Regions from separate parts of the Blastococcus sp. SYSU D00669 genome, predicted to be linked through region 1. Evidence: predicted binding sites of a transcription regulator. Region 1 holds the regulator's gene; each other region holds the start of a gene.

What was found. The regulator LexA, encoded in region 1, represses DNA repair genes until DNA is damaged. The targets are predictions, from matches to a motif close to TCGAACANNTGTTCGA.
Region 2: ACI8AF_RS15090 (DUF222 domain-containing protein) is a predicted target of LexA. The motif match lies at 1,187-1,202, and genes of this name have one in related genera.
Region 3: dnaB (replicative DNA helicase) is a predicted target of LexA. The motif match lies at 1,127-1,142, and genes of this name have one in related genera.
Region 4: recA (recombinase RecA) is a predicted target of LexA. The motif match lies at 1,028-1,043, and genes of this name have one in related genera.

The regions. Positions count from the first base shown of each region.
Region 1 covers NZ_JBJGZV010000063.1:5,317-7,514, forward strand. The annotation lists gene ACI8AF_RS26300 (LysM peptidoglycan-binding domain-containing protein) at 1-453, opposite strand, end outside; gene lexA (transcriptional repressor LexA) at 673-1,482, shown strand; gene ACI8AF_RS26310 (hypothetical protein) at 1,501-2,198, opposite strand, start outside.
Region 2 covers NZ_JBJGZV010000019.1:97,931-100,128, reverse strand. The annotation lists gene ACI8AF_RS15090 (DUF222 domain-containing protein) at 1-1,182, opposite strand, end outside; gene ACI8AF_RS15085 (SpoIIE family protein phosphatase) at 1,351-2,198, shown strand, end outside.
Region 3 covers NZ_JBJGZV010000010.1:110,854-113,051, forward strand. The annotation lists gene rplI (50S ribosomal protein L9) at 1-166, shown strand, start outside; gene ACI8AF_RS09665 (RidA family protein) at 275-622, opposite strand; gene dnaB (replicative DNA helicase) at 1,227-2,198, shown strand, end outside.
Region 4 covers NZ_JBJGZV010000050.1:4,863-7,060, forward strand. The annotation lists gene recA (recombinase RecA) at 1-906, opposite strand, end outside; gene ACI8AF_RS24460 (DUF3046 domain-containing protein) at 1,091-1,285, opposite strand; gene ACI8AF_RS24465 (hypothetical protein) at 1,327-1,959, opposite strand; gene ACI8AF_RS24470 (MarR family winged helix-turn-helix transcriptional regulator) at 1,956-2,198, opposite strand, start outside.

The DNA of each region.
Region 1 (2,198 bases):
CGGCTGGACCACGACCCGGCTCTCGCCCACCAGCTGCAGCCCGTCCTCACCGCCGCCGGTGACCAGCGGACCCAGCCAGGCGCCCACCGCCACCCCGGCACCCAGGGCCAGCGCGACCGCGATCCGCCGGGCGCGCCGGGTCAACCGCAGCGGGACCGGTTCCGGGCGCGTCGCGGCGCCCCGCCGGGGAGCGGTGCAGCCACCGCCCCGCACGGGCCGCGCCGGGGCGGCCGGACCTGTGGCGGGCACCCGCCCGCCGGGCGCGGGCCGGCGGGGCCGGGGGGCCGGCGGGGTCGCGGCCGGCGCCCTCCCGGCCCCGGCGCGCGGCGCGGACTGCGGCGACCTGGCCGACCGCACGCCCTCGGGCGGGCAGGCGACGGAGCGCAGCGACGGGCGCCAGGGCGCCTGCACCGACTCGTCGAACTCCAGCACGGCCTGCTGCACGCTTCCCACGGCCACTCCTCCCGGCTGTTGCGGATCCCCGACGTTCTCGAACAGGCGTTCGAATCGAACGTCTGTGCGATGTCTACCGGAGGTCGCCGAGAGAAGCGACCCGACACGGCCTGCCTTCGAACGTGTGTTTGATAGTTCGCGTCGACAGCGCTACCGTCTGCTACCGACGACGACGGACGCGCGGGACGGCTGCACCGGCCCGGCGGGCGAGGAGGAGACGTGGCGAGCACGAGGGGGACGTCGGGCGGACGCCGGGTACCCGGCGACGGCGGCACGGGCACCCGGCGCCGCGCCGCGCGCGCCGGCGAGCCGGCCGGGGCGACCGGGACCGCGACGGAGGAGCGGACCGCGGCCGTGCGCGCCTTCCCCGACCGCGGCGAGGCCGGCGACGGGCTCACCCAGCGGCAGCGCCGCGTCCTGGAGGTCATCCGCGACTCCGTCGAGCGGCGCGGCTACCCGCCCTCGGTGCGCGAGATCGGCGAGGCGGTCGGGCTGTCGTCGGCCTCCTCGGTGGCGCACCAGCTCTCGGTGCTGCAGAAGAAGGGCTGGCTGCGCCGCGACCCCAACCGTCCCCGCGCCCTCGACGTGCGGCTGCCCGGCGAGCAGTCCCTGCCGGCCGCGGCGGCCACCGGCAGCGACGACACCGCCGTGCCGGCGCCCACCTACGTCCCCCTGGTCGGCCGGATCGCCGCCGGTGGCCCGGTGCTCGCCGAGCAGGCCGTGGAGGACGTCTTCCCGCTGCCGCGCGAGCTCGTCGGCGACGGCACGCTCTTCATGCTCAAGGTCGCCGGTGACTCCATGGTCGAGGCCGCGATCTGCGACGGCGACTGGGTCGTCGTGCGCCAGCAGCCCACGGCCGAGAACGGCGAGATCGTCGCGGCCATGATCGACGGCGAGGCCACGGTGAAGACCTACAAGCGCCGCGACGGGCACGTGTGGCTGCTGCCGCACAACCCGGCGTACGAGCCCATCCCGGGTGACGACGCGACGATCCTCGGCCGGGTCGTCACCGTCCTGCGCCGGGTCTGACCGCTCGGCGGGGCGGGGCTAGACCCCGCTCCGCCGGAGTCGCCGGAACAGGCTGCCCACGCCGACCACCACCGTGGCGACCGCGGCGGCGACCAGAGCGGCCGTGAACGTGGGCGGCCCCCCGGCGGGGTCACCCGTGACCGCCGCCGACGCCGCGGCGGCCACCGGCTCGAGCTGGGCCGTGGTCGGCACGACGGTCACGTCCCCCGGCAGGCCCTCACCGGCGACGACGAGCTGGCGGTCGTCCGCGCTGAAGCTGATCGCCTCGCCCTGCGGCGCGGGCGGCAGCGGCACGCGCACCGGCTCCCCGGCCAGCGCGCCGGGCACGTCCGACCCGCTCAGCGGCCAGACGTAGGCGTCGGTGTAGGTGCGCAGCGCCAGCAGCCGGCCGTCCCGCGACACCGCTCCCCCGGTCGCCATGAGCTGACCGGCGCGACCGACCGGGCCGCCCGCGGTGCCGGTCAGCGTGAAGGTCACGGTGCCCACCCGCTCCAGCGCCACGGTCCCGCCGTCGGCCGGCGGCCCGGTGGGCCGGTAGAGCCCGCTGGCGCCGAGCACCTCCTTGGTGACCAGGTACGGCGTCCCGTCCGGGGCCAGCAGCAGCGACTCGGCGTCGTGCGGCCCGTCGGGATAGGTCAGCCGGTACACGCCGGTGGTCCCGTCCGGGCGCAGCGCCAGCAGGGCCACGGTGGGCCGCTCCAGCCGGTTGTCGCCGA
Region 2 (2,198 bases), on a different contig from region 1:
CAGCCAGCCGTCGTCCAGCGCCCGCTCGGCGGCGGCGACCACCTCGGCCGCGGAGAGGGGGTCGGGGCCGTCGAACTCGCCGGCGTCCAGACGGCGTTCCCAGTCGGCCTCCCAGGCCTCGTGCGCGGCGCGCATCTGCTCGGTCCAGTCCTGCGGGTCGAGGCCGGGGTCGACGAACCGATCGTCCTCGTCCCACCCGGCCGACTCCGCCTGCTCCGTCGGAGCGGCGGTGCCCGCGGCGGCGCCGAGGTGGGCGCCGGTGAGGGCGGCCAGCAGCTGCCGGGCCAGCTCCGCCGGGATCACCTGACCGCCCAGCTCGGCCGGGGCGTCACCGCCGAGCACCGTGCCGATCGGGGCGACCAGGGTCAGCGTCACCTGCACCGGCGGCCGGTCGCCCGCCCCCGGCCGCAGCACCAGGTCCAGCAGCACGTCGGCCAGCTTCTCCCCGCGGGTGCGGGTGTCGGCCGGATCGACCGGCAGCGCGTCGACGTGCGCCTCCGCGGCGGCGATCAGCGCCTGCGCCTCCGGCAGGGTCAGCAGCGCGACCACCGAGGCCATCCCCGGCCGCCGGTCGCCCTGCACGCTCACCCCGCGCCGCTTGACCGCCCTGGCCAGCTCGTCGGCGACCCTGCGGACGTTGCGGGCGGTGACCTCGCGCAGCACCTTGGCGCCCAGCTGCGGCGGGGTGGTGATCGTCCGCCCGGCCGCCCGGGCGGCCACCCAGCCCAGCCCCGCGGCCTCCACCTCGGTGCGCACCGCGTCGTCGGCGATGGGGGCGACGTGCTCGCGCAGGCACCACAGGTGGTCCTCGGTCAGCATCCCGGCCTCGAGGGCGGCCAGCGTGCCCGGCAGCCGGTGCACCAGGGTCAGGGCCTCGTCCAGCAGCCGCTCCGCCTTGCCCTGCGCGCGGGCCAGTCCGATGGACAGCTCCGGCACCGCCCACTCCGACACGGGTCCGAGCAGCTCCGGCCGCGACCGCCACCGCTCCGCGCTCATCGCACCCGGCACGCCCTGCGGCCGGTCCAGCTCCGCCGGCCACGTCCCGGCGAACTCCGCCATGGCGCGCGACCGCAGCGCCACCTGCCGGGCGATCTCGCGGTCGGCCTCCTGCACCGCGGCGAGCGGACCCGACGCCAGGTCGGTCTGCGGCGCGAACACCGTGGTCGCGGCGGGCGTGGTCACGCCTTCGATCATACGTTCGATCATGACAGTTCTGCGTCCAGCCTGTGGACAGGTCCACCCAGCTCAGCCCCCCTGTGAACGGTGGGCCCCGCACGGGGCGTCGTCCAGTCGGTACGGTTTGCCCGACATGCCGCGGGAGGTGCCCGCCGGCCGGACCGTGGAGACGCCGTGACCGATACCGCCTCCGCACCCGCGGACGCGGGCCTCCTGGGCGAGGCGCTCGACGCCGTCCCGGACGGCGTGGCTGTCTTCGACGGCGACTGGTCGATCGTCTACGTCAACGGGGCCGCGGCGGAGCTGCTCGGCCGCGACCGCGCCGACCTGCTCGGGCGCAACATCTGGATCGCCCTGCCGGAACTCGGCGGCACGATCTTCCACAGCTTCCTGCTGCACGCGCGCAGCGTGGGGGAGCGGGTCACCTGGCACGGCTACTACGCGCCCGGCGGGCGCTGGCTGAGCGCGACCGCCGTGCGCAGCGGGGACCGGCTGCACGTCAGCTTCCGCGAGCCGGCCGACCGGCTCGCCGAGGTGGCCGCGCCGACCGACGTGGACGCCGAGGCCGACAGCGAGCGGCTGCGCTTCCTCGCCGAGGTCAGCGAGTCGATGATCAGCACCCTCGACACCGGGGAGACGCTGGAGCGGCTGGTCGACCTCGTGGTGCCGCGCCTGTGCGACTGGGCGATCGCCGCGCTCATCGGCGACGACCGCCGGCCCACCGAGGCCGCCCGCCGGCACAGCGACCCCGAGCGCGTGACCGACATGGACACCTACCTCGACCGGCCCGAGCAGGGCGGCGACGAGGACAGCCCGATGACCACCGCCTTCCTCATGGGCGAGCCGATCCACGCCCACCCCATCCCGGCGGAGCTGGTCGAGCCGCAGCTGACCACCGACGAGGTCCGCACGGCCTGGCAGCGCCTGGACTCGGACTCGTTCACCATCGTCCCGCTGCGCGCCCGCGGCGAGACCTTCGGCGGCATCGCCCTGATGAACACCCGGGCGCGCGGCCCGCACAG
Region 3 (2,198 bases), on a different contig from region 1:
CACCGCCGACGTCGCCGCCGCGGTCACCGCCGCCGGCGGCCCGGAGCTCGACCGTCGCCGGATCGAGCTGCCCAGCAGCATCAAGACCACCGGCGAGCACACCGTCACGGTGCGGGTGCACCCCGAGGTCACGACGCAGCTGAAGATCGACGTCGTCCCCGCATAGTCGGGAACGGCCCGCGAGGGGCGTCGGACCTGCTGGTCCGGCGCCCCTCGCGGCGTCTCCGGGCCTCCGCGCGGTGCTGGGCGACGGCCGTGGCCTCGATCTCCACCGTCAGCTCGGGGAACGCGAGGCGGGTGACCCCGACCAGCGTGCTGGTGAACGTCCCGCCGGCCGCCGCGAACCGCTTCGCGAGGCCCTCCACGCCCCCAGCATCGCGTCGACGTCGGTCGCGAAGACGTGGATGCGGACGACGTCGCCGAGCGTCATGCCGGCCTCCAGCAGCACCGTCTCGACGTCGTCCAGGGCCAGGGAGCACTGGGCAGCGAGGTCGCCGAGGTGCTGCGGCGAGCCGTCCTCCGCCGTCGCGGCCTGCCCGGAGAGCACCAGCACCCGGCTCGCGCCCTCCACGACCTCTGCCTGGTCGAAGCCGTAGGCCAGCGACCAGGGGCAGGCGTTCACGGGGGTTCGGGTCAGCGCCCTCGCGGGCTCCCTCCGCTCGTTGCCGGCTCTCCGGCCGGCGCGGACGACCATGCTGGGACCCGGCAGCGGTCCGCCGGAGGTCGGTCGACGCCGGGCAGCGGCACGCCACGGCGTGGACGCCGACTCTCCGCATCCCTCAGCGCCTCGAGGGTGACCGACGCGCCTTGTGGACAGTGGGGCGGTTGGGCCCCGACGGACGGCGTCCGCGACACGCCGGGGGACGACGCGCGGGAAGTTCCCGTCTTTCTCCCGTCCACAGGCGGTGGGCAGCCTTCGCGCAGGTGGCGGGCCGGAAGACGGCGGGTGTACGGCCGCTGTCCCGACCGCTCTCCACATGTCGACATGCGTCCGTCCACCGACTTGTCCACAAGTTGTGCAGAACGGCGTCCCCACGGGTGTTGGACTGGTCCGTCCGCGCTTCCTAACGTCTTCCTCGCTCACCGCCGGAGCCCGGAGTTGTCGGCCCCCGGCGGTAGAACCGACCCGAACAAGCGTTCGAGTCGTGCGTGTCGCGTCCTGGTGCTTCCCCCACCAGACCCCCGGCCAGGGGCCGGGGGTCTGCTCGCGGGTGCGCAGAGAGTGGATGGAGGGGTTCGGCGTGGCAGTCGCCGACGAGTTCAGCCGGCCGGTGCCTTCGGCGCCCGAGTACGACCGCCAGCCGCCGCAGGACGTCGCCGCCGAGCAGTCGGTGCTCGGCGGCATGCTGCTGAGCAAGGACGCGATCGCCGACGTCGTCGAGGTCCTCAACGGCAACGACTTCTACCGCCCCGCCCACCAGGTCATCTACGACACGATCCTCGACCTGTACGGCCGGGGTGAGCCGGCCGACGCGATCACCGTCAGCGCCGAGCTGAACCGCACCGACCAGCTGTCCAAGATGGGCGGCGCGGTCTACCTGCACACGCTCATCCAGTCGACGCCGACCGCGGCCAACGCCGGCTACTACGCGCAGATCGTCGCCGAGCAGGCCACGCTGCGCCGGCTGGTCGAGGCCGGCACCCGGGTCGTGCAGCTCGGCTACGGCGCGGCCGGCGGGCGGGGCGACGTCGACGACATCGTCGACCGCGCGCAGCAGGAGATCTACGAGGTCACCGAGAAGCGGATGAGCGAGGACTACTCGCGCCTCGAGGACATCCTGCAGCCGACCATGGACGAGCTCGACGCCATCGCCTCGCGCGGCGGCGTCAGCCGCGGCGTGCCCACCGGCATCCGCGACCTCGACGAGCTGACCAACGGTCTGCAGGCCGGTCAGATGGTCGTCATCGCGGCCCGGCCCGGCGTGGGCAAGGCGCTGGCCCTCGACACCCCCGTCGCGACGCCGGGCGGCTGGACGACGATGGGGGAGGTCCGGGTCGGCGACCAGGTCATGGGCTCCGACGGCCGCCCGACGACGGTGGTCGCCGCCACCGAGGTGATGACGGGTCGGCCCTGCTACGAGGTGCACTTCTCCGACAGCTCGGTGATCGTGGCCGACGCCCAGCACCAGTGGCTGACCGAGACCAGGGCGAGCCGTCGTTCCGCCCAGCAGGCAGCCACCGGTCACAACGGCTACCCC
Region 4 (2,198 bases), on a different contig from region 1:
CTTGCCCTGGCCCAGCTGGTCGCCCTCGTACGTGTACCAGGCGCCGGACTTGCGGATGAAGCCGTTCTCGACACCCGCGTCGATCAGGCCGCCCTCGCGGCTGAACCCGGTGCCCCACAGCAGGTCGAGCTCGGCCTGCTTGAACGGGGCGGCCACCTTGTTCTTGACGACCTTGACGCGGACCCGGCTGCCGACCGCCTCGGTGCCCTGCTTGAGGGTCTCGATGCGGCGCACGTCGAGCCGGACGGAGGCGTAGAACTTCAGCGCGCGACCACCGGTGGTGACCTCGGGCGAGCCGTAGACGACGCCGACCTTCTCGCGCAGCTGGTTGATGAAGATCGCGGTGGTGCCGGAGTTGTTCAGCGCACCGGTGATCTTGCGCAGCGCCTGGCTCATCAGCCGGGCCTGCAGACCGACGTGGCTGTCACCCATCTCGCCCTCGATCTCGGCCCGCGGCACGAGCGCGGCGACCGAGTCGATGACGATGATGTCGAGCGCGCCGGAGCGGATGAGCATGTCGGCGATCTCCAGCGCCTGCTCACCGGTGTCGGGCTGGCTGACCAGCAGGGCGTCGGTGTCGACGCCGATGGCCCGGGCGTACTCGGGGTCGAGCGCGTGCTCGGCGTCGATGAAGGCCGCGATGCCGCCGGCGGCCTGGGCGTTGGCCACCGCGTGCAGGGCGACCGTGGTCTTGCCGGAGGCCTCGGGGCCGTACACCTCGATCACGCGGCCGCGAGGCAGGCCCCCGATGCCCAGCGCGATGTCGAGGGCGATCGAGCCGGTCGGGATGACCTTGATGGCCTGGGCGGTGCTGTCGCCCAGGCGCATGACGGAGCCCTTGCCGAACTGCTTGTCGATCTGGGCGAGGGCCATGTCGAGGGCCTTGTCGCGGTCGAGCGTTGCCATGGTGCTCACCTTCGGGAAGTCACGTGGAGCGGTCGGGATCGACGCTAGGGCGGGGGTCCGACACTTTCGGGTGATCGGGTGGACCTGTGGAGAGCGAGGTCACCTGTGGACGCACTCTAGACCGAACAGGCGTTCGATCACCATGTCGACACGCCACCCGTCACAGCGGTCACGCGCACATCGGTCACCGCAGCTTCGCGGGGACCTCGAACTCCTCGCAGATGGCCAGCCAGACCCGCCGCACGGGCACCCCCGCGTCGATCGCGTCGACGGCGCTGCGTCCACCGAGGGAGGCGAAGACGTGGTCGCGCGCCACGCTCTCGGCCCGCATGGTGCCGAAGTGGTCGCGGAGGCGGGACCAGAACTCCTGCAGGCGCACACCCCGACGCTAACCCGTCGGGACGGCCGCCCGCCGGGACGTCAGGACGGCGCCCGCGCCGACAGCTCGGCCCGCAGCCGGGCGGCCAGCGCCTGGGCGTCGTCGGCGTAGAGGCGCACGACGGCGACCGGCTCGCCCCCGGTCCGGCGCACCGGCAGCACGCGCGGCTCGCGCAGCTCGACGTCCACGGCGGTCTGGCTGCCCACGCCGACCGACAGCGCGCGGCCGGGGCCCTCCCCCGCCACCTGGATGTTGCGCATCCCCTCGAGCGAGCGCGTGCGCAGCCGCACCGACGCGATGTCCGTCCAGGGCAGCAGCACGTCGACCGCCGTGCCGTTGCGCACCCGCAGCCCGCCGTCCTCCACGACGTGCGGGTGCACCTTGAGGCCGGCGAGCATCCCGACCATCCAGAGCAGCCCGTAGACCCCGGCGAGGTCCACGACGAAGCGCACCGTCTCCCAGGGCACCAGCAGGTGGAAGACCGGGATCTCGATCGCCGAGACGACGATGAACGCCCAGATGACGGGCGTGACGACGCCCGCGTAGGGGAACGCCGTCCCGCTGCTGACGGCCGGCCGGCGGGTGACCCAGCGGAACAGGCTGCGCCACATCCCGAGCTCGTAGACCAGCGCCGTCCACGCCAGGCGGCCGGCGGCCGCGAGCCGGCCGCTCACCGCTCGGCCTGCGCGTCGAGGGAGACCCCGTGCTCGCGCAGCCGGGCCAGCACGTGGTCGAGGACGTCGGCGAAGGCGCGGAAGCGGTCGGCGGGGAGGTCGGCGAAGAGGATGCGGGCGAACTCGGCGTGCTCGCGCTCGAGCCGGGCGGCCACCTCCGCGCCGTCGGGCGTGAACGAGACCAGCGTCGCGCGCCGGTCGGTCGGGTGCGGCTCGCGGGTGACGAAGCCGCTCTCGAC